DNA from 2 places in the Neobacillus solisequens genome. Region 1 is predicted to be linked to the other one. Evidence: a T-box and tRNA genes for the amino acid it is inferred to sense, from the RefSeq annotation. Region 1 holds a T-box; the other holds one or more tRNA genes.
What was found. The T-box of region 1 lies ahead of metG (methionine--tRNA ligase). A T-box ahead of a tRNA ligase gene usually reads a tRNA of that ligase, here a tRNA-Met.
Positions count from the first base shown of each region.

Region 2: it has a tRNA-Met gene. The T-box ahead of metG (methionine--tRNA ligase) is inferred to sense a tRNA for this amino acid. The anticodon was not compared.

Region 1 covers NZ_JBKFGJ010000002.1:534,020-537,445, forward strand. The annotation lists gene ACI3K6_RS03110 (ABC transporter permease) at 178-489, shown strand; partial or broken gene ACI3K6_RS03115 (DUF4937 domain-containing protein) at 737-1,381, shown strand; T-box leader at 1,449-1,722, shown strand; gene metG (methionine--tRNA ligase) at 1,788-3,422, shown strand.
Region 2 covers NZ_JBKFGJ010000029.1:38,539-41,964, forward strand. The annotation lists gene yabQ (spore cortex biosynthesis protein YabQ) at 1-275, shown strand, start outside; gene ACI3K6_RS22485 (FtsB family cell division protein) at 290-682, shown strand; gene ACI3K6_RS22490 (S1 domain-containing RNA-binding protein) at 769-1,203, shown strand; tRNA gene ACI3K6_RS22495 (tRNA-Met) at 1,352-1,425, opposite strand; gene spoIIE (stage II sporulation protein E) at 1,654-3,426, shown strand, end outside.

The DNA of each region.
Region 1 (3,426 bases):
AATGAAAAAACAAACTTTACATAAACAGCCAAAGGTAATCACAATACTGCCAACAATTACATCAAAAAGCACTCTTAAACTATCAGTCTACAAATAAGGGAAAGAATGTTAATATTGAGTTTGTAACTGTAATTTCCATTTTTTACATATTACTTAAAGCACGATTAGGAGGTTAATATGAGCGGAGATGGATTAGTTTGGATGATTCTATTGCTAGCTCTTTTGTTTTTAAATTTTATGGCTATTTCTTCTTATAACAAGAAAAATACATCTTTTTTGTGGTCTGGCTTACTGATTTGTATTATGGGTCCAGTTATTGGGTTTATTTCTAGTTCTATTTTTGTAGATTTTCACCATAGTGAGGGTGGAACTGGTGAAGGAGGGGCAATTGGTGCAGCCTTTTTAGGATTAATTATCCTTGGTAACGGAATGATCTACCTAATTGTCGGAATTATAATGATGATTACTCAATTCTTTAAAAAGGAATAAGGCCTACGTATAGTTTATCTCTAGAAAGCAATTAAGAAATAATTCGTACAAGATCTCTCTTTTTTAAAAAGGATATAAAATTTAAGACAAGGACAAACTTGTCCTTTTTGCTACCCTTTGGTGACTTATCTAAATCAATATATTAATAGGCTATTTATAAATACAAGAAATGATGAAAGTTTGTATCTGACTATTGTAAGCAATTTACTTTTTAACAAATGGCTTAGTAATAGGGGTGAAGTTAATGATGATAAAAAGAATTTCTTGCACAGTAAAAGAGGGCCAAAGGGACATATTTTATGAGTACCAAAAACAATGGAAACCTATTAGTAAGGTTAAAGGATTTTTAGGACAAGTGGGTGGGTGGAGCGAAACATAACCATTGACTGCTTGTATTTATTCATTTTGGGAAAGTCAAACAGATTATCAGTATTTTATGGAGGAGGTACATGACCGAATTTATGTCAATTCTGGGCAAGAAAGTACCTGTACTTCAATAGAAGTAAATCTGTTTCAAGAAAAACTAAGAATTTCAGGGTTAGAGGAACATTTTGTTAATGTCTTGAGGAATGGCAAGTTTATTCGTGTTACTTTGTCACAAGTTAAAGAGCAAAAAACGGACCACTTTGTTGATATGCAGAAAAAAGTATGGAACTTAGCAATGAAAAAAGCTGAAGGGATGCTTGGTGGAACATTCGCATTTTCCAAAAATGAAAGTAATTACTTCCTTGTATTATCGGGTTGGAAGAATGAAAATTTACATCAAAAATATTTAGAGAGCCATTTTCTTGAATTAATAAAAACCGCAAAACCTCAAAATGATGTACTGGAACTGCTAGGTGAAAAATTTAAAGTTGAAGAAGCATGGAGAGTGTGCCCTTCGGTGCTATGAAATCTTAAAAAACAATATAAAGATTGACTTCAGGAAAATTTTTGAATAAACTATTTTTAATAATAAAATAAAGGCTTTGATGAGAAAAAGTAAAATGATATTGTTTTTTCCAGAGAGCTTCGGTAGCTGAAAAGAAGCAAAAACATTCATTTGAACAATGGTCTCTGAGCTTCGTACCGAACTTACTTTAATGGATTAGTAGGCTACGACGAGTTTTGGCACTCGTTATCAATGTCACAGTATAAGAGTATCATTTTTTACTCCGTACTTGTTGAGGCAGATGGTGTGAACCATTTGCGAAATAAGGTGGTATCACGTGGAATTCAAACCTCGTCCTTAACTATTACAGTTAAGGCGAGGTTTTTTTGTTTTCAAAATTAAAAATCATATCAGGAGGTTTTAATCAATGAGTATTTTTATTGGAGGGGCTTGGGCATATGCGAACGGCTCATTACATTTAGGTCATATTTCAAGTTTGTTACCTGGCGATATTCTTGCGAGATATTACCGTTTAAAGGGAGAAAAAGTTTTATATGTTTCGGGAAGCGATTGTAATGGAACTCCTATTACAATTAGAGCGAAACAAGAGGGTGTAACTCCAAAAGAGATTGCGGACCGTTATCACCAAGAATTTGAAGATTGTTTTGCAAGATTAGGATTCACATATGACACATATACAAGAACAGACACAAGACATCACCATAAAATCGTTCAAGAGATTTTTTTAGAGTTGCTTGAAAAAGGATACATCTATAAAAAGGAAATTGAACAAACCTATTGTGAATATGATCAGCAATTTTTACCTGATCGTTATGTTGAGGGGATCTGCCCTCATTGTGGGGCATATGCTCGTGGCGATCAATGTGACGTTTGTTCAAGTGTGTTAGAACCACTTGATTTGCTTGATAGAAAATGTAAAATATGCGGAAATCCGCCTACCACAATGTTTACAGAGCATTTTTACTTTTCTTTAAGCTCATTCCAAAATGTCTTGGAAAACTATACTCAAGAAGCAGAAGATCTGAACTTATGGAGAGAAAATGCTATTTCTCTCACGAAACGATATTTAAAGGAAGGATTGCGAGATCGAGCGGTTTCGAGGGATTTGCCTATTGGCGTAAGTGTTCCAGTTGCTGGATATGAAGATAAGAAAATCTATGTATGGATTGAGGCTGTATCAGGATACTTTACAGCAAGTAAACTTTGGGCAAAGGAAACAAATAAGGATGACTCAACGTTTTGGGATACATTCGCTCAATCTTATTATGTTCACGGGAAAGATAATATCCCTTTCCATTCAATTATATGGGCTGGGATTCTTGCTGGTCTTGGAAAAGAACCATTGCCAACGCATATTGTTTCAAACGAGTATTTGACTTTAGAAAAGAAAAAATTATCAACAAGTAAAAATTGGGCTGTTTGGGTTTCAGATATTTTAGAAAGGTACCACCCAGATTCGATCAGATATTTCCTAACAATAAATGCACCAGAGAACAGAGATGCTGATTTTTCTTGGAAAGAATTCATTTATAGCCATAATAGCGAGTTATTAGGGGCTTATGGTAACTTCGTTAATCGCACATTAAAATTTATAGAAAAGTCATTTGATGCTGTTATACCTGAAAAGGACATATCTTTGAACATTCTGGACAGGGTAAATCGCTTGTACAATGAAGTAGGTCTTTGCATCGAAACTACTGCTTTCAAACAAGGATTGGAAAAAGTTTTTGAACTTGTTAGATATTCAAACAAATACTTTGATGAACAACAACCTTGGAAACAAATGAAGGAAGATACCGAGTCTTGCAAACAAACTTTGGCGAATTGTGTTTATCTTATTGCAAATTTAGCTCATATTCTTACTCCGTTTCTCCCTTTTTCAAGCAGGAAAGTCAAGGAAATGATAAATACAAAAGAAACCGAATGGAGAGCGTTTATTGTTAAATCGCAGAGATTATCAAAAGTAGAAACATTATTTGAAAGAATAGACCCAGTAAGAATTGATGAAGAGATTGAAAGATTAATCCACCAAACTGTTTAGATGA
Region 2 (3,426 bases), on a different contig from region 1:
CTATCGTCTCGCTAATTCAGTTTCTACTATTCATCCTTTTATCACTTGGCAGTGGGTTGCTAACCCTTGTCAAATTAATTTACAAAGTGGTCGCTATTGTTGTTAAATTGATTCTTGGAATAATCAAGAAAATATTAATAATTTTATGGAAACTTTTGCCGAAAGGTCTTAAAAAATCCGTCGAGAAGTTATATAATAAAACGGCAGGAAATTTTAAGGGAATCGGGAATTATATAATTAAATGGGTGAATAAGTGGAAAAAACGAAAAGAGTAAGGTAGGTAAAGGGAATGGGAGCAGAACGACAACGAAATGTATCAAAAATACAGACACCCTTTGTTCAACAGCAGGAATATGCCGAAATCGCATCTGCCAGAAAAAGAAAACTGTTATTGAGACGGCTTTCCCTATTTTTTGTTTGTGCAAGTTTCATATCTTATTTTATGATTTCAAGTTTCGTTTCCCAAACATCAAAGTTGGAGGCCAAGGTGGAAGAAAAGCATAAATTGGCCAAGAACTTGGCTGAACTAAAACAAGAAGAAGACATCTTAAAGGAAAATATCGTAAAGCTAAACGATGATGATTACATTGCTAAACTTGCCAGAAAAGAATATTTTTTCTCTGATCAAAATGAAGTTATTTTTAATATTCCGGATGATAATAAGGGAAAATCAACCAATTAGTTGTGTTATTGACACTCATTTTTCACTTTTTGTATAATATATAGTAAGTATGATTTTTTAATTTTTTAAGGAGGAACATTTTTTTTATGTCAATCGAAGTAGGCAGCAAGTTACAAGGAAAGGTAACAGGAATTACGAATTTCGGAGCGTTTGTGGAGCTGCCGGATGGATCAACAGGACTTGTACACATCAGTGAGGTTGCGGACAACTATGTAAAAGATATTAATGACCATCTTAAAGTTGGCGACCAGGTGGAAGTCAAGGTACTTAATGTTGAAAAGGATGGCAAAATCGGGTTATCTATTAAAAAGGCAAAGGATAGACCGGAAGCCGAGAAAAGACATTCACATTCACATTCACAACGCCCTCGTCAAGGAAGGGCAAACGATCGCAGCAATAACAGACCAGAAAACTTTGAGCAAAAAATGGCCAAATTTTTAAAAGACAGCGAAGATCGTTTATCTTCCCTAAAGCGAAACACTGAGTCTAAGCGCGGAGGAAGAGGGGCTAGACGAGGATAACTTGCTGCTTATTTATAATCGGATAAAGCAGATGTCACTAATCATCTAATAAAAAACAAGACAGGTCTTAACGGCTTGTCTTTTTTATTTGTACACACAAAAAAATCGGCGAACTCGCCGATTTTTTTAATGCTTGCGCTTTTCGTTATAGCGGCGGAGGGGATCGAACCCCCGACCTTACGGGTATGAACCGTACGCTCTAGCCAGCTGAGCTACACCGCCAAATATTTTAGACACAAGTAATATAATACAAACTTCTTAAAAAGATGTCAATATCCTTTAGGAAAAACTGAAAAATCCGACACCGGCTAGGGATAGTTCATATTATTTGATTGAATATAGTGAAAACCGTCGAAACGTTTTTTCAGAATTGTCCACCAATTTGACAAACTTCTAAATCTAGCAACTTTATAATAGTCCCTAACGATGAAATAAGAGGGAGTGCTAGTTATGGAAAAGGTAGAACAGAGTTTAATAGAGCCAATCAGAGAAGTCAACCTTCATTCATCAAAATGGAATATAGATCATTTGATAAATCAATTCCTTTTACTGTTGGAAACATTTTTTATAAAAAAGGGAATTCTCCTGTTATTAGTGGGATTTTTATTAGGACGGGCCTTAATTTTGGCAAAATTAACTCCTTTTGGCCTACCATTTTTTGCAGTAGTTTATTTAATCAAACGTGATAAGGCACCGCTAGCCTTAATCGGATTGATTGTCGGTGCTGCGACCATTTCATTGGGGAATGCAGCCTTAACATTCACCGTAGCGCTTGGCTTTCTAGTAGCGTTTAAGATAGGAGAGAAGTGGATTAAGAATGAAATGAAAGCCTTGCCCTTTTTTGTAGGAATTATTTTGGGGGCAGGGAAATTGGCAGAAGCCTTTATCTCGTCCAAGCAGCTTGCTGTTTATGACATCATGATGGTAGGGGTTCAGGCCAGCCTGGCCTTTATTTTAACGTTAATTTTTTTACAAAGTATTCCCCTATTTACCTTTCATAAGCGGAGGCAGCTATTAAAAACAGAGGAAATTGTCTGTTTAATTATTCTCCTGGCGTCCATCATGACCGGGACCATAGGTTGGAAGATTTATGATTTATCTTTAGAACATATCATGTCACGTTATCTCGTTTTAGTATTTTCCTTTATTGCTGGGGCAACTGTCGGTTCTACTGTAGGCGTTGTCACGGGTCTCATTTTTAGCCTCGCAAGCGTATCAAGCTTTTATCATATGAGTTTATTAGCCTTCTCAGGAGTTTTAGGTGGTTTATTAAAGGAAGGGAAAAAGTTAGGTGTTTCACTGGGCCTATTTATCGCTACTTTGTTGATTGGTATGTATGGTGAAGGTGTCGGTTCTCTTAAACTCACTCTAATGGAAACAGCAGGCGCTATTTTATTGTTCCTATTTACACCGCAAAACTTAACCTCCCGCTTGGCAAAGTATATTCCAGGTACCCCCGAGCATACGGCAGAACAGCAAAAATATATGCGTAAAATGCGTGATGTGACAGCTCAAAGAGTCTCGCAGTTCTCCCATGTCTTTCAAGCCCTCTCCCATAGCTTTTCTCAGGTGGATATCTTTCCGGATGATCATGAGGAGGAGCGGGAAATGGACTATTTTATGAGTCATGTGACAGCAAAGACTTGCCAAACATGTTTTAAGAAAGAACAATGCTGGGCAAAGAATTTTAATACAACCTATGCCTATATGGAACAAATTATTCATGATATGGATCGTAATGATGGAAATGTATCCTTGAAATTGTCGAGGGATTGGGAGAAGCATTGTTCACGGACGAAAAAGGTGTATGAAACCATTGGTCAGGAGCTTACATTTTATCAGGCCAATCAAAAATTAAAAAAGAAGGTACAGGAGAGCCGAAAGCTCGTTGCCGATCAATTACAGGGTGTTTCCGAAGTAATGGGCAACTTCGCCAAGGAAATACAACGGGAGCGAGAAAATTATTATAAACAAGAAGAACAGATTATTGAGGCAATACAGGGGTTTGGTGTTGAGATTGAACAGGTGGAGATTTTTAGTCTTGAACCGGGAAATGTCGATATTGAAATAACGGTACCTTTTTCCAACGGACATGGAGAATGCGAAAAATTAATTGCCCCGATGTTATCCGATATCCTTGGGGAATCCATCATTGTTAAAAAAGAAGATTATGAAGAATATTCAAATGGGGTATGTCATGCTGTATTCCGATCATCAAAGCCG